Regions from separate parts of the Pseudomonas sp. TE9122 genome, predicted to be linked through region 1. Evidence: predicted binding sites of a transcription regulator. Region 1 holds the regulator's gene; each other region holds the start of a gene.

The links. The regulator sigma-54, encoded in region 1, starts transcription at its own class of promoters, with help from an activator protein. The targets are predictions, from matches to a motif close to ANTGGCATNNANNTTGCTNT.
Region 2: the regulator sigma-54 is predicted to act here: its motif matches at 1,961-1,980, upstream of ACZ9BE_RS05145 (flagellar hook-length control protein FliK).
Region 3: the regulator sigma-54 is predicted to act here: its motif matches at 2,541-2,560, upstream of glnK (P-II family nitrogen regulator).
Region 4: the regulator sigma-54 is predicted to act here: its motif matches at 2,242-2,261, upstream of ACZ9BE_RS06400 (circularly permuted type 2 ATP-grasp protein).

The regions. Positions count from the first base shown of each region.
Region 1 covers NZ_JBWBQI010000001.1:470,354-475,457, reverse strand. Annotated here, with positions in the region: gene lptC (LPS export ABC transporter periplasmic protein LptC) at 1-139, shown strand, start outside; gene lptA (lipopolysaccharide transport periplasmic protein LptA) at 126-671, shown strand; gene lptB (LPS export ABC transporter ATP-binding protein) at 671-1,396, shown strand; gene ACZ9BE_RS01990 (RNA polymerase factor sigma-54) at 1,563-3,053, shown strand; gene hpf (ribosome hibernation-promoting factor, HPF/YfiA family) at 3,127-3,435, shown strand; gene ptsN (PTS IIA-like nitrogen regulatory protein PtsN) at 3,447-3,911, shown strand; gene rapZ (RNase adapter RapZ) at 3,914-4,771, shown strand; gene ACZ9BE_RS01970 (HPr family phosphocarrier protein) at 4,787-5,062, shown strand; gene ACZ9BE_RS01965 (ZIP family metal transporter) at 5,097-5,104, opposite strand, start outside.
Region 2 covers NZ_JBWBQI010000001.1:1,164,487-1,169,590, reverse strand. Annotated here, with positions in the region: gene fliL (flagellar basal body-associated protein FliL) at 1-217, opposite strand, end outside; gene ACZ9BE_RS05145 (flagellar hook-length control protein FliK) at 556-1,923, opposite strand; gene ACZ9BE_RS05140 (Hpt domain-containing protein) at 2,029-2,376, opposite strand; gene ACZ9BE_RS05135 (ATP-binding SpoIIE family protein phosphatase) at 2,407-4,110, opposite strand; gene ACZ9BE_RS05130 (STAS domain-containing protein) at 4,116-4,421, opposite strand; gene fliJ (flagellar export protein FliJ) at 4,586-5,035, opposite strand; gene fliI (flagellar protein export ATPase FliI) at 5,042-5,104, opposite strand, start outside.
Region 3 covers NZ_JBWBQI010000001.1:5,202,380-5,207,483, forward strand. Annotated here, with positions in the region: gene ACZ9BE_RS23560 (secondary thiamine-phosphate synthase enzyme YjbQ) at 3-428, opposite strand; gene ACZ9BE_RS23565 (ammonium transporter) at 644-1,981, opposite strand; gene glnK (P-II family nitrogen regulator) at 2,019-2,357, opposite strand; gene ACZ9BE_RS23575 (accessory factor UbiK family protein) at 2,752-3,012, shown strand; gene ACZ9BE_RS23580 (HigA family addiction module antitoxin) at 3,224-3,436, opposite strand; gene ACZ9BE_RS23585 (hypothetical protein) at 3,746-4,210, shown strand; gene ACZ9BE_RS23590 (YifB family Mg chelatase-like AAA ATPase) at 4,594-5,104, shown strand, end outside.
Region 4 covers NZ_JBWBQI010000001.1:1,417,000-1,422,103, reverse strand. Annotated here, with positions in the region: gene ACZ9BE_RS06405 (alpha-E domain-containing protein) at 1-786, opposite strand, end outside; gene ACZ9BE_RS06400 (circularly permuted type 2 ATP-grasp protein) at 799-2,208, opposite strand; gene ACZ9BE_RS06395 (ribonuclease E inhibitor RraB) at 2,686-3,033, opposite strand; gene ACZ9BE_RS06390 (hypothetical protein) at 3,243-3,476, opposite strand; gene speE (polyamine aminopropyltransferase) at 3,766-4,641, opposite strand; gene ACZ9BE_RS06380 (PLDc N-terminal domain-containing protein) at 4,883-5,074, opposite strand.

The sequences.
Region 1 (5,104 bases):
AGAATATGCGCAGACCGCGCAACCCGTTAGAATCGAGGGCGCTGGCGGCGTATCGACTGGCGTCGGAATGAAAGCGTACCTGAAGGACAGCAGGATACACCTGCAATCGAACGTAAGAGGACAGTATGAGGCTCGTTAAAACCCTCCCTATTTTGCTCAGTCTGGGCGCAGCACTGGGAAGCGCGAGCGCCTGGTCCCTGCCGAACGATCAGCAGCAGCCTATCCGCATTCAGGCCGACGACGCCCAACTGGACGACAAGAATGGCATCGCCACCTATAAAGGTGACGTGATCATTACCCAGGGCTCGATGATCGTTAAAGGCAACACCGTGACCATGACGCGCGCGCCCAATGGCGACATCGACGTGGTGACCTCGGTAGGCAACCTGGCTTACTTCGAGCAGTTGCAGACCCAGGGCGACGCCAACCCGGTCAAGGGCTACGGCGTGACGATTCAATACCACGCCCAGCAGAACCGGGTGGTGCTGATCGACAAGGCCAAGGTTATCGACAAGGATAACAACGTCACCCAGGGCGAAAAAATCGTCTACGACACCGTGAAGAAGCTGGCCAGCGCCGGTCGCGCCACGGGCAGCAAGGTCACCGAATCGCGTCCGCGCATCGACATGGTGATCCAGCCGAAGAAGAAAACCGAAGAGAAATCCCAGTAATGGCAACTCTGAAAGCTCAGCACCTGGCCAAGGCCTATAAAAGCCGCCAGGTCGTGCGTGACGTCAGCCTGTCGATCGACAGCGGGCAGATCGTCGGCTTGCTCGGTCCGAACGGCGCCGGCAAGACTACGTGCTTCTACATGATCGTTGGCCTGGTGCAGGCAGATCAGGGCCGTGTGCTGATCGATGATCTGGACGTCAGCCACCAGCCGATGCACGGCCGCGCCAAGGCCGGTATCGGCTATCTGCCGCAAGAAGCGTCGATCTTCCGTAAACTGTCGGTCGCCGACAACATCATGGCGATCCTCGAGACCCGCCCGGAGCTGGACAAGGCCGGTCGTCGCAAGGAGCTGGAAAGCCTGCTGCAGGAATTCCACATCAGCCACATCCGCGACAACCTCGGCATGAGCCTGTCCGGCGGTGAGCGTCGCCGGGTGGAAATCGCTCGCGCCCTGGCCACTGCACCCAAGTTCATCCTGCTCGACGAACCGTTCGCCGGTGTCGACCCGATCTCGGTCGGCGACATCAAGCAGATCATCCATCACCTCAAGGCCAAGGGCATCGGTGTGCTGATCACCGACCACAACGTGCGTGAGACGCTGGATATCTGCGAAACCGCTTACATCGTCAACGACGGTCAACTGATCGCTGAAGGCGATGCCGAGACCATCCTGGCCAACGATCTGGTCAAGGAAGTGTATCTGGGTCACGAGTTCCGCCTGTAAGCGCGACAGCGCTGTATCGATTCAAGGCGCATTTATCCGCTTTAATTGTTACAGCGCTCTAGGCAAACACTTCAGTTTCAGGCATATAATTTGCTTAAGTTTGGCGCTTCGGCGCCCTGTAGTGGATGGCGCAAAGCGCCGGCGAATAAGGTGTTAAGCCCCTGCCATGAAACCATCGCTAGTCTTGAGAATGGGCCAGCAGCTGACGATGACACCGCAGCTGCAACAGGCCATCCGCCTGCTCCAATTGTCGACCCTGGACCTGCAACAGGAGATCCAGGAGGCTCTGGAATCCAATCCGATGCTCGAGCGCCAGGAAGAAGGCGACGACTTCGACAACGCCGATCCGCTGGCCGACAACGCCGAACAGAAGCCCGCCGAAATCCAGGAACCCTCCTACCAGGAAACCGCCCCGACGGTGGATAACCTCGAGGATGGCGATTGGAACGAGCGCATCCCCAACGAACTGCCAGTGGATACTGCCTGGGAAGACGTCTACCAGACCAGCGCCAGCAGCCTGCCCAGCAGCGATGACGATGAGTGGGATTTCACCACTCGCACGTCGGCCGGCGAGAGCCTGCAGAGTCATCTGCTCTGGCAACTGAACCTGGCACCGATGTCCGACACCGATCGCCTGATCGCCGTGACCCTGATCGACTGCATCAACAATCAGGGCTATCTGGACGAAACACTCGAAGAAATTCTTGAAGCGTTCGACCCTGAACTGGACATCGAGCTCGACGAAATCGAAGCCGTCCTGCATCGCATCCAGCAATTCGAGCCCGCCGGTATCGGCGCCCGCAACCTCAGCGAATGCCTGCTGCTGCAATTGCGCCAGCTGCCCGCGAAGACGCCGTGGCTGACCGAGGCCAAGCGTCTGGTCGCCGATTACATCGACCTGCTCGGCAGCCGCGATTACAGCCAGTTGATGCGGCGCATGAAGCTCAAGGAAGACGAGCTGCGCCAGGTCATCGAACTGGTGCAGAGCCTCAATCCGCGTCCCGGCTCACAGATCGAGTCGACCGAAGCCGAATACGTCATTCCCGACGTGATCGTGCGCAAGGACAACGAGCGCTGGCTGGTCGAGCTGAACCAGGAATCGGTGCCTCGCCTGCGCGTCAACGCCCAGTACGCCGGTTTCGTGAAGCGTGCCGACACCAGCGCCGACAACACTTTCATGCGCAACCAGTTGCAGGAGGCCCGCTGGTTCATCAAGAGCCTGCAGAGCCGCAACGAAACCCTGATGAAAGTGGCCACGCAGATCGTCGAACATCAGCGCGGCTTCCTCGAATACGGCGACGAAGCAATGAAGCCGTTGGTATTGCATGACATCGCCGAAGCGGTCGGCATGCACGAATCGACGATTTCCCGGGTGACCACACAAAAATTCATGCATACCCCGCGCGGTATTTATGAGCTGAAATACTTTTTCTCCAGCCACGTCAGCACCTCCGAAGGCGGCGAATGCTCGTCCACGGCGATCCGCGCGATCATCAAGAAACTGGTCGCTGCGGAAAATCAGAAAAAGCCGTTGAGTGACAGCAAGATCGCTGGTTTACTGGAGGCACAAGGCATTCAGGTGGCTCGCCGCACCGTCGCCAAGTACCGCGAATCCCTCGGAATCGCGCCTTCGAGCGAACGCAAGCGGTTGATGTAAGCCACGTTACAGCGTTCCAGTGGCAGGCTTTTCGGCCTGCCGCTTTATGCACTGGCAACGAAGGAGAAGCTGTATGCAAGTCAACATCAGTGGACACCAACTGGAAGTGACCCAACCTCTGCGTTCCTACATCGAGGAAAAACTCCAGCGACTGGAGCGACATTTCGACAAGATCACCAACGTGCAGGTCACGATGTGCGTCGAAAAGCTGAAACAGAAGATCGAAGCCACCTTGCATATTCCCGGCAGTGAAGTGGTCGCAAACGCAGAAGATACCGACATGTACGCTGCGATCGACTCACTTACCGACAAGCTGGATCGCCAACTCAAAAAGCATAAGGAAAAGACCCAGAGCCTCCTCCAGGGCGCGACCGGTCGTTAACACCCCTATCCATGATCCGACTTGAAACCATCCTGACCCCCGGCCGTTCCCAAGTGAACGCGCCGGGCGGCAGCAAGAAAAAAGCCCTCGAACAGATTGCCAACCTGATCCACCGCGAAGTGCCGGATCTGGCGATGCAGGATGTCTTCGAGGCGCTGATCGCCCGTGAAAAACTCGGCTCCACCGGTTTTGGCAACGGCATCGCCATTCCCCACTGCCGCCTCAAGGGCTGCGCGGGGCCAGTGAGCGCCCTGCTGCACCTCGAAGCCCCGATCGATTTCGACGCCATCGACGGCGCTCCGGTGGACCTGTTGTTCGTATTGCTGGTCCCGGAAGCCGCAACCGACGCGCATCTGGAGTTGTTGCGCCAGATCGCCAGCATGCTCGACCGCAAGGAAGTGCGCGACAAGCTACGCAGCGCTCCGAGCAATGAAGCCTTGTACCAGGTCGTACTGGACGAGCAGAACGGGCACTAATCATGCGTTTGATCATTGTCAGTGGCCGTTCGGGCTCGGGTAAAAGTACCGCCCTGAATGTCCTTGAGGACAACGGCTACTACTGCATCGACAATCTGCCGGCCGGTTTGCTGCCGGAACTGGCCGAGCGGGCGCTGATTCACACGGAACTGGCGCAGCCGCTGGTCGCCGTGTCGATCGATGCGCGCAACCTGCCCAGCCATCTGTCACGTTTCCCTGAATTGCTCGAAGACGTGCGTGCCAAGCATATCAAGTGCGATGTGCTGTACCTGGACGCCGATGAAGAAACCCTGCTCAAGCGTTTTTCCGAGACCCGTCGTCGTCACCCGCTGAGCAACGCCAATCGCTCACTGGCCGAGGCGATTCACGACGAAACCGCCCTGCTCGGTCCGATCGCCGATCTGGCCGACCTGAAGATCAACACCACCAGTCTGAATCTGTATCAACTACGCGACACCATCAAGTTGCGCCTGTTGAATCAACCGGAGCCCGGTACGGCGTTTCTGGTCGAGTCGTTCGGCTTCAAGCGCGGCATGCCGGTCGACGCCGACCTGGTGTTCGACGTGCGCTGCCTGCCCAATCCGTACTGGAAACCGGAGCTGCGCGCTCAGTCGGGCCTCGATGCCCCAGTGGCCGAGTACCTGGCGCAGCAGCCGGATGTCGAAGAAATGTATCAGGACATCTACGCCTACCTGAACAAGTGGCTGCCACGCTTCGCCGCCAGCAACCGCGCCTACGTCACCATTGCCATTGGCTGCACCGGCGGGCATCACCGCTCCGTCTACCTGACCGAACGACTGGGTCAGGCCCTGCAGAAAACCCTGAAGAACGTCCAGGTTCGCCACCGCGACCTCACCTAAAGGATTTACACCGCGATGCCTGCTCGTGAAATCGAAATCATCAATAAGCTGGGCCTGCATGCCCGGGCATCGGCCAAATTTGTCGGCGTGGCGGGTCAGTATCCAGACTGCACGATCCGAGTGGGACGCACACCTGAAACGACTGTCGACGGCAAGAGCATCATGGCAATGATGATGCTCGCGGCGGGTAAAGGCACCAAGATCCATTTGAGCACCGAAGGCGAACAGGCTCAGGAAGCCATGGACGCATTGGTCGATCTGATCGAAAGGTATTTCGACGAAGGTGAATAATCCTCGAGGCGGGGACACTGTTCCTCGCCTCCATTCACCCCA
Region 2 (5,104 bases), 690 kb from region 1:
AGGCCGGCGCCATCGGCTCGAAAATCGCCGCCTGCTTGCCGACCGGCGCTGCTTCAGCGGCCTCGGCAGGCTTGCTTTGCGCGCCGTGCATGAAGAACCAGGTCGCCCCGACGGATGCACCAATGGCCACCAGCAACGCCAGCACGATCACGATGATCAGCTTGAGTTTGCCTTTGGTTGCGGGGTCTTTTACTGCTGCAGCTTCGCTCTTCGCCATGCCAATAATCCGTCACTAATCGGGGGTTTCACAGTCGCACGGCAAGGCAAGAGCAAGTGTTATGCCAGAAGTGTCGGAGGTCGAGAACGACGCTAAAGTCAAAAGCACCCTCACCCCAGCCCTCTCCCTGAGGGAGAGGGGGCCGACCGAGATGTAATGGGGCTGGACATCGACCTGCACAACCGAGGTGATTGCAAGTTCAGGGCGGGAATCAACAGGTCGCCGAATGTCGAACGGATTCAGCGATGCTCGTTCAGGTCGGCGTAGTTCTTCAAGATTCCCCAATCGGTCCCCTCTCCCTCTGGGAGAGGGCTAGGGTGAGGGGGCTCTTGATTTGCTCAGGCGTAATAGTCGACCGCGCTGCTGCCAATTACGCTGGTAGTCTGCGCCGCCACTTCAGCGACAGTAGCCGGTGCCAATTCCTCATCCGCCGAATCCAAGCGGCCACCCGCAGCGCTGGTCCGGCCACTCTGCCCCTGCTGCGCCTGTTCCTGACCTTGCTGCCCCTGCCAGCCACGGTTCTGGTCGGCGACATTGACATCTACCTGGCCCATGCCCTGCTGGTTGAACATGTCGCGCAGGCGGTGCATCTGGCTGTCGAGCGCTTCACGCACGCTTGGGTGTGCGCTCATGAAGGTGACCTGGGTCTGCTGATCGGGAACCATGTTCACGCGGATATCCAGACGCCCAAGCTCCGCCGGCTGCAACTGAATGTCGGCGGCCTTCAGGTTGACGCTGGACAGGTACATGACGCGGTTGACCACTTCTTCGGTCCAGCCACTCTGGTGCATGGCGATCGGCTGATTCACCGGCAGCGCATTGGCGGTTTTCGGCGTAGCGGCCTGGGTCAGTGCCGCCAGACGGTTGGCGAAGTCATCGACGCGGGTGTCGCTGGTAGCCGATTTCAGATCCTTCAGACCATCGTCGATCAGCCCGCTGAAAGCTTGTTCGCCGCCCTGACTGGTGCTGTCCTTGTCGGCCTGCACGTCGAGCATGCTGGCCATGCCGGCGGCAAAGTTCTGCGCGGCGGTCAATTCACCGTCAGCCTGAGCTTGAGCAGGCGTGGCTTTCGGTTGCGCCTGACTGGCGGCGGAAATATGCCCGCCCTGCTCCATCGCCATGCGCACGGCCGGCATCGAGTCGAGCGGGTCGGCCGATGGATCGAAATCGCTGTCGGTTGCCGCCGGATCTTTGACCATGCCCGACACGACCGCCAATGCAGGCGTCTCGGTTTCCGGCTGGGCTGGCGTGGCGACTGTTGGCGTTTGCACCACAGGCGCTGCCACCAACGGCTGAACGACTTGCGCCAAGGCCGGATCAAGGGCCGGGTCTACAGGCGCGGCATCGGCCACAGGGGTTTGTATGGTTTCAGCGGTGTCATCGGCAGTGGCAGTCGCGTCGTCGCTCGTCGCCGCTTTGTCGGCAGGCAACGCTTTGCCGCTATCGGCAACTGCTGGCTGGGGCGCGGCAGACTGCTCTTTGCCGATATCCTTTTTGCCGCTGCTGTCCGCGACCTTATCGCGTGCCGGCTTGACTGAATTGTCAGCGCTCACGGCGGGCTTGACCGGCGCCTGATCGGCGAACACTTTGGCGAAGCTGGAGGCCTTGTCCCCGGCGTCTGCGGCCATTGCCGACGATTTGGCAGAGGCGGCTTGGGCCTTGGCCTGAGCGGCGGTCTGAAGAAGAATGTTGGGGGTCGCAGGCATGACACGGTCTCCGCTGCACTGGGATCGTAGGTACAGTTGAGCAAGTTGACTGCAAGTGCCGGGCCAGTTTGGCGAGACACTTGCGAAAAGCGCCGGACGGCAGCTTCAGTGGATGTGGGCGTGGTGCTTTTCGCTTTCGTACACCGGACGTACTTCGGCGAATTCAGAATGGATATCGGCGACTAGCTGAGCGAGCGCTTCCGGGCTTTTGTCCTTCGCGTTCGACTCCAGGTCCTGGCACAACTCGGCCAGTCGAACCGCGCCCATGTTGCTGGCGCTGCCCTTGAAGCTATGCGCTACATCGGAAAGCGCTTTGGCGCTGGTGCTGTCCTGCAACTCGTGCAGGCGGCTTTGCGAATCTGCCAGAAAAGTCTCCAGCAATTCCGTATAGCCGTCCTCCATCACCTCGCGCAAAGTATCGAGGACTTCGCGATTTACATGTGGGTCTGTCACTTGCTCACTCCTTGATCAAGAATGGGCGGATTATGCCTCAATCTCCCAGAAAAACTCCACGCTGGCACTACGACCTTGGTCCGACCAACTGGCGTTGCGCCCCAGTTGCCGGACCAGACCGATGCCGCGTCCCGACAAGCGGACGTTATCCACGGGCCTTTCCATGACCCGCGCCACATCAAACCCCTTGCCACTGTCATCGACACGAATGACCAGCCGCCCACCCTCGCCTTGCGGTTGCACCTGCAGATGCACGCGCACGAAACCGTCTTGCAGCGCCTCCAGCCGCGCCGCGCGCATTTCATAGTAGCGGGCGAAACCTGCCGCATCGCGTTTGAGGCTCGAGTCCAGCCCGAGCACGCCATGCTCCAGCCCATTGGAATACAACTCGGCGAGCACGCTGTACAGCGCCCCGCTTTGCGCGCGCAGGCCATGCACCTCAAGCAGCAACTGCAAGAGGAACGGCAACGGATTGAAGCGCCTGAGCGTGGCGCCGCGAAACTCGAAACTGGCCGACCAGTCCAGCGGGCACGACTGGCCACTGTCGGAATACACCGGCGCTGCGCCGTGGGCCTGCGCCGACTCAAGCAGACTGACTTCGACCATGCTTACGTCATCACGGGCCTGTCCGCGAAAATCGCGCAACGCCTGTTCGATATCCTCGAATAACCGATCCGGCTCACGGTTCGCCGCAAACACCTGCTGCAAGCGTTCGACGCCGAACAACTGGTCATTGGCATCGCAGGTATCGATCACCCCGTCCGATAACAGAAACACTCGATCATCGACGGCCATCGGATACACATCCGTACGGTCATCGAAGGCTTGCGCGCTGAGAATCCCAAGGGGCAAATGCCGCGCCGGCAAGGGCACACGCTCGCCGCTGGCCATGCGGTGCAGGTAACCGTCGGGCATGCCACCATTCCACACCTCCACCGAACGGCTCTGGAAACTCAGACTGAGCAAGGTGGCACAGCAGAACATGTCCACCGGCAGGATGCGCTTGAGCTTGGCGTTCATCTCGCGCAGGGTTTCGGCCAGGCCATAGCCCTTGGCGGTCATCCCATAAAACACTTCGGCCAGCGGCATCGCCCCCACCGCTGCCGGCAAGCCATGCCCGGTGAAATCGCCGAGCATGACGTGCATGTCACCGGCCGGCGTATACGCAGCGAGCAACAGATCGCCATTGAACAGGGCGTAAGGCGATTGCAGGTAACGGATGTTCGGCGCACTCAGGCACCCTGAATGCGCGACCTTGTCGAACACCGCTTTGGCCACGCGTTGTTCGTTGAGCAGATAGTCATGATGTTTCGCGATCAGATCGCGCTGCTGCAGGACCGTGGCCTGAAGGCGACGCAAGCGATCCATCGCCTTGATTTTGGCGGCAAGGATCACCTGGTTGTACGGCTTCGCCAGAAAATCGTCACCGCCAGCCTCCAGACAACGGGCCAGCGCTTCACTCTCGGTCAGCGAGGTGAGGAAGATGATCGGCACCAACGCTTCACCCGCCAGCGCCTTGATCTGCCGCGCCGCTTCGAAGCCGTCCATCACCGGCATCAGCGCGTCCATCAACACCAGATCGGGTTGTTGCTGCTGGAAGCATTCGACCGCCTCCGCACCATTGGCCGCCGTCAGCACCTGATGACCTTGACGGCGGACAATGGTCGACAGCAGCAGCCGGTCGGCGGCGCTGTCTTCGGCGATAAGAATGGTCAGCGGCTCTTGCGCCTGCATGGGCGTCAACTGATGTCGAAGAGTTTGTCGAAGTTGGAAATCGCGAGGATTTTCTTCACATCGGAGCTGCTGTTGACGACGCGGATATCCGACTCGTCGCCACCGGCGTGATCACGCAGCAGGAGCAGCATGCCCAGCGCGGAGCTGTCGAGGTAAGTAGCCTCTTTGAGATCGACCACGATGGATTCGGGTTTGTGTGGGAGCCGTTCATACGACTCGCGAAATTCCTGATGGCGACCGAAATCGAACCGGCCTTTGACGGCGATCGTGAGCTTTTTCTGGTCTGGAGAGACTTCTGTAACGACTGACATTGACTGGCTTCCTTGTCATTGACGAACCTGTACAAGGTTTAGCACCTGGATAGGGTTGGGGCAAGGCTGGAAAAGCAGATCAAAAGATCGCAGCCTTCGGCAGCCCCTACATTTGAAAATGCATTCCCCTGTAGGAGCTGCCAAAGGCTGCGATCTTTTGATCTTTAAAAGGCGTCACGCCGTGGCAAACGCTGTGACAGTTCATCGAGCAGCTTCTGCTCGCGCTTGTCTTCAAGACGTTGCGCCTCATCACGATAGCGCTGCACCAGTTTGCGCAAACCCTCGACGCGGGCAAACGCCTGTTGCCATTCCTCACGCGCCTTGTCGAGCTTGTTCTGGTGCCAGACCAGGCTCTGCCGTTGCTGGTCGACGGCAGTATCGAGTTGCGCCAGGAAACCCTGAAAACCCAGCAGCCATTGCCCGGTGACGCCGGTGCTGCCACGGACGATCCACTGCTGCGAGTAATCCAGACGAAAGGCATTGAGGTCGGCCAGTTTGCTTTCGGCAACTTTGACCTGGCCCTGAAAGTAGGCGAGGCGCTGCACGGCGGCTTTCTCGGCCTTCTCGGCCATGTCCACCACCGGTGCCAGGCGCGCAGCGCGGCTGACGGCCATGGCCGGTTACCCGCCCGCCGCAGGGGCGAACAGGGTTTCCAGATAGGCCTGGCTTTCACCCAGATTGAT
Region 3 (5,104 bases), 4.7 Mb from region 1:
GCTCATGCCTGTTCACCGTGCAAGGTGGCGAGGACTTTACGGGCACCGCCATGATCACGGTGCTCGCCCAGATAAATCCCTTGCCAGGTACCCAGGGCCAGCCGTCCAGCCGCAACCGGCAGACTGATCTGGCAACCAAGCACGCTGGCCTTGAAGTGCGCCGGGAGATCATCCGGGCCTTCGTCGTTGTGCTCGTAGCCGCCCGTTCCTTGTGGGATCAGACGATTGAAAAATCGTTCGAAGTCGCGACGAACTGCCGGATCGGCGTTCTCGTTGATGGTCAACGATGCCGACGTGTGCTGCAGCCACAAATGCAACAGACCGACCCGACAGGTCTTGAGTTCAGGCAAGCCTGCGAGTAACTCGTCCGTCACCAGATGAAAGCCCCGGGGCCTTGCCCGCAGGGTTATCAGAGTCTGTTGCCACATACAGTTCTCCGCTCGTTCGGGGCGCATTCTAGCGTGCTCTGAAAAAAAACAAAGGCCCTAATATTCCTGCAGCGATGTAAGCGATTGCCCGCAGAAAAAGCCTCGTCGTAAAGACGACCAAAGCCGTAAGAAAAATCCTTTCAGCCGCACCTTGAATGACAAATCCCGGACAAAAAAATGCCCGGCGAACCGGGCAATTTTTTTATCGCGCGTACTTACAGGTTGTAGCCGCGTTCGTTGTGTTGTGCCAGATCGAGGCCGACCGACTCTTCTTCCTCGGTTACGCGCAGACCCATGACGGCGTCCAGCACCTTGAGGATGATGAAAGTGACGATCGCGGTGTAGATCACCGTGAAGCCGACGCCTTTGATCTGAATCCAGACCTGCGCGCCAATGTCAGTCACGGTGCCGAAGCCGCCCAGTGCCGGTGCGGCAAACACACCAGTGAGGATCGCGCCGAGGATACCGCCGATGCCGTGCACGCCGAAGGCATCCAGGGAATCGTCATAGCCGAGTTTGCGTTTCAGGGTGGTGGCGCAGAAGAAGCACACCACGCCTGCGGCCAGACCGATCACCAGTGCACCCATCGGGCCTACAGTGCCAGCGGCCGGAGTGATCGCGACCAGACCGGCGACCACGCCCGAAGCAATCCCCAGTGCGCTTGGCTTGCCGTGGGTGACCCACTCGGCAAACATCCAGCCCAGTGCCGCAGCGGCGGTGGCGATCTGAGTAACCAGCATGGCCATACCGGCAGTGCCGTTGGCGGCAGCAGCGGAACCAGCGTTGAAGCCGAACCAGCCAACCCACAGCATCGCCGCGCCCATCAGGGTGTAGCCGAGGTTATGCGGAGCCATCGGTGTGGTCGGGAAGCCTTTGCGCTTGCCCAGTACCAGGCACGCGACCAGGCCGGCGATACCGGCGTTGATGTGCACCACGGTGCCGCCAGCAAAGTCGAGCACGCCCCAGTCCCACATCAGGCCGCCGTTACCGGACCAGACCATGTGCGCGATCGGTGCATAAACCAGAGTGAACCAGATGCCCATGAAAATCAGCATCGCGGAGAACTTCATGCGCTCGGCGAACGCACCGACGATCAGCGCCGGGGTGATGATCGCGAAGGTCATCTGGAAGGTGATGAACACCGCTTCAGGGAACAGCGCCGCCGGGCCGGTGATGCTCGAAGGCGTGACACCAGCGAGGAACGCCTTGCCCATGCCGCCGAAGAACGAATTGAAGTTGACGACGCCCTGTTCCATGCCGGTGGTGTCGAAGGCAATGCTGTAGCCATAAATGACCCACAGGATGCTGATCAGGCCGGTAATGGCGAAGCACTGCATCAGCACGGAAAGAATGTTTTTCGAGCGAACCATACCGCCGTAGAACAGCGCCAGGCCGGGGATGGTCATGAACAGCACGAGCGCTGTCGAGGTGAGCATCCAGGCGGTGTCGCCGGAATTGAGGACTGGCGCTGCCACTTCGTCTGCCGCCATGGCGATGCCGGGCATTACGATGGACAACAGGGCGCCTAGCCCTGCGAATTTACGCAGAGTCATATTGTTTTCTCCTGGGGCGTTGGGTTTGTGGCGGCGCTTAGATCGCGTCGGTATCGGTTTCGCCGGTACGGATGCGGATCGCCTGTTCCAGATTGACCACGAAGATCTTGCCGTCACCGATCTTGCCGGTGTTGGCCGCTTTGGTTATCGCCTCGATAACCCGATCCAGATCCTTGTCGTCGATGGCCACGTCGATTTTCACCTTGGGCAGAAAATCGACCACATATTCCGCGCCGCGATACAGCTCGGTGTGACCCTTCTGCCGGCCGAAGCCTTTGACTTCAGTAACGGTAATGCCCTGCACGCCGATTTCGGACAGCGACTCGCGCACGTCGTCCAACTTGAACGGCTTGATGATGGCAGTGACTAGCTTCATGAAACTCTCTCCCGAATTGGTGGACTTGCCCCAGGAAAACAAACCCGTCTCAAGTCTAAGCGCAGTGCCTGGCTTTGTAACGCATCGTTGACGCCAGCTAACCGCATCAGACGAAACTCCCCGCTTCGTCTGCCGCACTGCATTCGTCACAGCGACTGCATCAGTGCATGGGTCGAGGGTGACTAAGCAGAAACCTTGCCAGCTCGGCAAAAACCCTGCATTTCAATCTCTTGGCCCCTGTTGCACGCGCTCGGGCAGAAAAGCTTTTGCCGATACGCACAACAACGGTGCGCCACCGTCCGTCCCCCTGCGCGAAAAGCGTGCATCCGTGCAACGGGATTGACTATAGACACTGCGTGATACACTGCCGGCCATTGTTTCCAGGACATTTCCCATGCTCGCGCCCAAAGACTTCCTCGACGCCCTGAGCGGCACCGCCTCCCGCCTCTTCAGCGGCGACACCCCGCTGCCGAAAGCCGAAATGGAAAGCCAGTTCAAAATGCTGCTGCAAAGTGCCTTCAGCAAACTCGATCTGGTCAGCCGGGAAGAGTTCGATAGTCAGATGGTAGTGCTGGCGCGTACTCGCGCCCGCCTCGAAAGCCTCGAAGCCAAGGTTGCCGAGATGGAAGCGAAGCTGACACCGCCCGCTGAATAATTCGCGTCCCCTGTAGGAGCTGCCGAAGGCTGCGATCTTTTGATCTTCAGCCCTTCAACCATCCCCGCAACGTCCTACAACCTTAATGACCGCCGTCCGATTGCGCCAAAAAGCCCAGGTTTCTAAGCTATCTGATGCTGAATGTTCAGCAGAGGATTGGGCGACCCGGGCAGGGCCATGGTGGAAATGGGCTTCGCGGATGCTGCAATCGCTATGAGCCCGCATGCCGGAGCTGGGCTCTGCGCAAATCGTAAGTCGACTGAAGATTCATCCAGAACTCAGGCGTAGTGTTGAGCTGAATGGCGAGGCTGATTGCCAGATCGGCGCAGATCCTGAGCTGGCATTTCACAAGCTCTTCGATCTCACTTTCGGGCCAGTTCGTGGGCATGGCCAGATCCATGACAGTCACGCCCAACGGCTCCATGAATCCTTATTCAGAACCTCGCCCGGATGAATCGGGCGCATACCACTGCGGTCCGTTTTTTTCGCCTCCAGAGGCTGCGTTGAGTGGCCAACTGGAGCATCCGACTCCCGGATACAAGACCTTCACACCCCTTTCGCCAGCGTCCTACAAATATTAGGGCATGGCCCTACAAACATCAGCGTCTGCGCCTGATTCCGTGAGCTCTTCGCTGTGATTAGGCTGGTGGCTTTCGCCTGCGCTGGTCGATCCTATTCGTCGAGTTCCAGGCGATACACATTGATCGCCAGACACTCTGGTTCTGGATCCCTCTTGTCTGATTTGCTCAAGCTCAAAGAAAACACGCTGGTTCAGCATCCAGATGGTGGTTACATCTTTGGCACGATCCCCGATATGCCAAAATTCGGCTTGCCAGGCGGGAAGATTTATCTGCGGGTAGGTATTCACCGTCGAGCGAATAGTGGTTTTGGCGTAGTGCACATTTGGGAAGCCCATAGTGCCGATTTGCTCAAGCATGGTTGCCAGACTGCCGATGGGGTAGCAGCGATTGTTGCGAAAATGATCGTCCCGGGGGCGCAAATCTATTGTGAGTTCAAAGAACAACGATGTGGAAACAGGGTCGCGGTACTGAGGACATCTATGGGAACACTGATTCTTGAACCGCGACACGAGCGCGCCACAGGATTTGGTTACTTCGTGGTGACTTGGTACCCGCAAAAACGTGCACATGGCACGTTAGTGGGGCAGATACCACGAGCACCACCAAATCAGAAATAAAAAAAGGCGTCCGATGGACGCCTTTTAAGTATTTTTTGAGGAGTAGTCGCAGCGATTCTTTAGCTCCTGGCTTTACGGCCTTGGGTTCAGAATCCGACAGGCTAGCCCGTCGTCACTACTTCAGAGAAACCAGCTTTCTCTGCTGCCAAAAATGCGGGGGAGCTTTTGCTGGTGCCCAGTCCCGACGAATGCGCAGTTGCAGTCCTCGAATGGGATGATCCTTCAATGCCGTGCGAGAGTCAACGCTCTAATTCAGGCAAGCAGTGACAGCCCATCGGGTCTGGATACGTCTTGTAAACCTCTATTTCAGCACCGAAACCCGGCTCAACTACCCTTCAAAAACCCGCAGGAAGCGGCTCCCCGATTCAGCTCAAGGAACGACCATGTCCCTCTCCATTGTCCACAGTCGCGCCCAGATTGGCGTGGAAGCCCCCGCTGTTACCGTCGAAGTCCATCTGGCCAACGGTCTGCCGTCGCTGACCATGGTCGGCCTGCCCGAAGCGGCGGTGAAGGAGAGCAAGGATCGCGTACGCAGCGCGATCATCAATTCCGGGCTGCAATTTCCGGCGCGGCGGATCACCCTGAATCTGGCGCCGGCGGATCTGCCCAAGGATGGCGGGCGGTTTGATCTGGCGATTGCCTTGGGGATTTTGTCGGCCAGTGTGCAGGTGCCCTGCCTGACCCTGGACGAGGTGGAATGTCTGGGCGAGTTGGCGCTGTCGGGTGCCGTGCGGCCGGTGCGTGGTGTGCTGCCGGCGGCACTGGCGGCGCGCAAGGCCGGGCGGGCGTTGGTGGTGCCTCGAGCGAATGCCGAGGAGGCGTGTCTGGCGTCGGGGTTGAAGGTGTTTGCGGTGGATCATTTGCTGGAAGCGGTGGCGCATTTCAATGGGCATA
Region 4 (5,104 bases), 950 kb from region 1:
GTTGGCGCCGGGCAGTTGCGCGAGGATCTGGTCAATCTCTTCTGTACAGGCACGCAGCGAACGCGGCACATCGGCGCGCAACAGCAGCAATTCGGCGACATGCCGGGCGCCGGGCGCGTCGCGGTAGATTTCGGTGTAGGCCTCGAATGAGGACAAGGCCCGCAGCAGCGCACTCCATTGGTAATAGGCGTGCGCCGTGCCGTCGCTGACTGCTTCGGCCTGATCGCCGGCCATTTCGTAACGGGCATCAAGCAGGCGCAGCGTGTTGTCCGCGCGCTCGATAAACGTGCCCAGACGAATAAAGCGAAACGCGTCGTTGCGCATGATCGTGCCGTATGAGGCGCCACGAAACAGGTGCGAACGCTCCTTGATCCATTCGCAGAACCGGCTCATGCCATAACGACTCAGGCCCTGCTCGGCGATGCCACGAATTTCCAGCCAGGTCGCATTGATGTTTTCCCACATGTCGGCAGTGATTCGCCCGCGCACGGCATGGGCACTGGCCCGCGCTGCACCAAGGCAGCTGTAGATACTGGCCGGGTTGGCCGCGTCCAGTGCGAAGAAATGCAGCAAGCGTTCAGCGTGCAGGTCACCGTGGCGTTCAAGGTAATCGTCCAAGGTGCCGGTGATCAGCAACGGCATGGCGAGTTCATGCAGACCATCGCCGCGCCCGTCCTGCGGCATCAGCGACAGCGAATAGCTGATGTCGAGCATGCGCGCGAGATTCTCCGCACGCTCCAGGTAACGCGACATCCAGTACAGATCCGAGGCAGTTCTACTTAACATGGCAAGCTTCCTTCAATCCTCGACTACCCAGGTGTCCTTGGTCCCGCCGCCCTGGGAGGAGTTCACCACCAGGGAGCCTTCACGCAACGCGACACGGGTCAAACCGCCAGGCACCACACGGGTTTCGCGGCCGGACAGCACGAACGGACGCAAGTCGATATGGCGCGGCGCGATGCCGTTTTCGACAAAGGTCGGACAGGTCGACAGCGATAGTGTCGGTTGCGCAATGTAGGCATGGGGTTTGGCTTTGATGCGCTCGCGAAAGGCATCGATTTCCGCCGTCGTCGCGGCCGGTCCGACCAGCATCCCGTAACCGCCGGAGCCCTGGGTTTCCTTGACGACCAAATCCGCAAGATTGGCCAGTACGTGGGACAGCTCGGACGGGTTGCGGCATTGCCAGGTCGGCACGTTTTTCAGGATCGGCTCTTCGTCGAGGTAAAAACGGATCATGTCGGTGACAAACGGGTAAACCGATTTATCGTCCGCGACCCCGGTGCCGATGGCATTGGCCAGCACCACGTTGCCGGAGCGATAGGACGACAGCAGCCCCGGCACACCGAGCATCGAATCCGGGTTGAATGCCAGAGGATCGAGGAATGCGTCGTCGAGGCGCCGATAGATCACGTCGACCGCTTTCGGGCCATCGGTGGTGCGCATGAACACCTTGTCGTCACGCACGAACAGATCTGCGCCTTCCACCAGTTCAACGCCCATTTCCCGCGCCAGAAACGCATGTTCGAAGAACGCGCTGTTGAAGCGTCCCGGCGTCAGCACCACCACGCTGGGATTGTCGATCGGGCTCGAGCTTTTGAGAGTGTCGAGCAGAAGATTGGGATAGTGATCGATCGGGGCGATGCGCTGGGCGGAGAACAGTTCGGGGAACAGACGCATCATCATCTTGCGATCTTCGAGCATGTAGCTGACGCCGCTGGGTGTGCGCAGGTTGTCTTCGAGAACGTAATAAGTGCCATCGCCATCGCGCACCAGATCGACGCCGGAGATGTGCGAATAGATATCGCGGTGCAGATCCAGACCTTGCATCGCCAATTGGTATTGCTCGTTGGCCAGCACCTGTTCGGCGGGAATAATCCCGGCCTTGATGATGCGCTGCTCGTGGTAGAGGTCGGCGAGAAACATGTTCAACGCCTTGACCCGCTGGATGCAGCCGCGCTCGACAATCCGCCATTCACTGGCGGGGATGCTACGGGGAATGGTATCGAACGGAATCAGGCGCTCGGTGCCCTGCTCGTCGCCATAGAGCGTGAAGGTGATCCCGGCCCGGTGGAACAGCAGATCGGCCTCGCGGCGGCGCTGCGCGAGCAGCTCGTCGGGCGTCTCGGCCAGCCAGCGGGCAAATTCCCGGTAATGCGGGCGGACCAGGCCGCCGGCATCGTACATCTCGTCAAAATAGGTGCGGATCATGCCGTACTCCTTGTCACTCCGGACATACAGGCCTTCGCAAGGCCCGTGCCATCGGCATAAACGCTTTGATTTCAATCGGTTGTAGATCCACGCCGAAGGCTGCGCACCATTCCTGTGCGGCAAATGCCCCGGCCCGATTGCCCCCGCTTCATTGCGACGCACTGCATCGCCTATCACCAGCATAGTCAGAGTTGATTTCACTGCCCGGCCGCGACTGCGGATAATCCGCGCATTCGCTGCAAAACTTCCCCGGCAAGCCGCCGCGAAGTAGACAGCTCAACTGATCTGAACTGCCTTGGCAGCCCCGTCCCGACAGGACTTTATTGCATACCCGTCTTCCCTTTTAGCCACCCTCTCCGGTGGCTTTTTTTTGCCCGGGATTCTTGTTTCAGGGTTTTGCCACTGCGATATGCAGAAGCCAGAAACGACAACGGCCGACCCGAAGGTCAGCCGTTGCCCGACAAACAATGCGCAATATCAATTCAACCGGTAACGATTGCGCACCTCCTGCTTCACGCCCCAACCCTCGATAATGCCGCCCAGCGGTTCGACCACGGCAGAAAAGCCTTGCTCGAAATCGCCGATGTCGTCATAGGTTGCGTACATCACTTTGCTCAATTCCAGCGACCAGGCGCCGTCGTCGCGCGCACTGACCTGGGCATTGATGGATTCACCGCGAAATTTGCCTGCTGCCCTGCGCGCCCGCTCCTCGTCCGGGAAAATCGCGTAGAACTCAATGGGATGGAACCGGGAAAAATCGAAACCGCCTTCTTTCATGCGGCGCAGAACATTGCTGCTGATGTCTTCTTGATAGGCTGTGCTCATGAATCGTCCCCCTCGATTGATGGATAGACTTTCCGTATTCCCGCCCCCGGCCTTTTGGCCTAAGTACTACGGCAACGTGGTTGCGCGCGGGAAACAAGCATGTAGCTGACAAGACCAGACCTTAGCGATCCATTCGCTGATCTCGCTTGCAGAGTAGCCCCAAGAGAGCGCCGCTGCCAAGGCCTGGTTTACGAGATGACAGGAAGTGTTCAGACAGGGGTGATGCTGAGGATTTCGATGCCGTTCTGGGTCTTGAGGTTTTTCACCTCGGCATCGGTGGTGCGCCCTTGCAGGTCGTTGAGATCCAGCTTGGCGGCAACCGGAAGAAGCCGCTCCTTGATCAGCCGCGCGGCTTCATCATCGGACGGGCATTCCTCACGTTCGAAGACTTCATCAACAATTTCGCCGTGATCATCCACGAAAGTGACTTTCCACTTTTGCATCAGTGCCTCCTCGATCAACCCGTAAATGGGCTTACCTCTATCTCGACTTTTTTCCGCGAGAGTTGGTTCAAAAGGATTACAGCCGCCAACGGTGAAAATAACCAGCCGATCGATAGGGCGGACTTCTGTGGCGAGGGGATTTATCCCCGTTCGGCTGCGCAGCAGTCGTAAGACCGTCCATTGCGGTTTAACGGAGACACCGCGCCGGCCGGTTCAGGGATGCTGCGCATCCCAACGGGGATTTATCCCCTCACCACAAAAGCTCCCTTGCAGAGCGCCTTCAGCGTGATCAGTCGTTGCTCGGCTTATTGACCGCTTGCAGCACGTATTGCGGCAAGGCGAACGCGCCGATGTGGATTTCCGGATTGTAGTAACGGGTGACGATGCCGCTGCCGATGAAGCGCTGTTGCAGGGTTTCACGGCTGAGCTTGCGGTAGGCCGGGTTGGTCGAGCCCCAGGCGAAGGTCATCGAGCCGCCGATGTAGGTCGGCACGGCGGCCTGGTAGAAGTGCCAGTCCGGGAACAGGCTGCGCAGGCGACCGGCGGTGGTTTTGACTTCGTCGATTTGCATGAACGGCGTGCCGTTCTGAGTCACGAGGATGCCGCCTTCGTTCAGGCAGCGGTGGCACGCCTGGTAGAAATTCTCCGAGAACAGCACTTCGCCCGGGCCGATCGGGTCGGTGGAGTCGGAGATGATCACGTCGAATTTTTCAGTGGTGGTGGCGACGAAACGCATGCCGTCATCGATCACCAGGTTCAGGCGCGGATCGTCGTAGGCACCAGCGGAATGGTTCGGCAGGAATTCCTTGCACATGTCGACCACGGTGCCGTCAATTTCGACCATGGTGATGTGCTCGACGCCGGCGTGCTTGGTCACTTCGCGCAACATGCCGCCGTCACCGCCGCCGATGATCAGCACGCGCTTGGCAGTGCCGTGGGCGAGGATCGGCACGTGGGTGAGCATTTCGTGGTAGATGAATTCGTCGGCTTCGGTGGTCTGGATCACGCCGTCCAGCGCCATCACCCGGCCCATGCGCGGGTTCTGGAAGATCACCAGATGCTGGTGTTCGGTGCGCACTTCGTGCAGCAGTTTTTCCATGCGAAAACGCTGGCCGTAGCCTTCGTAGAGGGTTTCCAGGTACTCGCTGGTCTTGGTGACGGTCATGGTCAAGTGCTCCGATAAATGCGCGGGCGCCATCGTGGGGACGATTGCCCGGGAAAGGCGCGCATTCTACGTTGCCGAAGATGACAGGTCGAACCTCCGGTTGTTTTTTACCAGCGCAAACCAATGTGGGAGCGAGCCTGCTCGCGAAAGCGGAGTATCAGTTGCCGGTGATGGCGACTGACACAACGTCTTCGCGAGCAGGCTCGCTCCCACAGGGATGACCGTGTGATCGACAATCAGCTCAGATCCGGACGTTACCCCGTGGCCCGGCAATAGCCCAGATGATCAGGCCCAGCACCGGCAGGAGGATAATCAGCAACACCCAGACGATTTTCATCCCGGTGGAGGCGCCGCTTTTGAGCACATTGATGATGGCCCAGATATCGAGGGCAAGGATGATCAGGCCAATCAGACCGTTGAACGTGGAACCCATGGTGTCGCTCCAGAATAGTGGCATGCACTT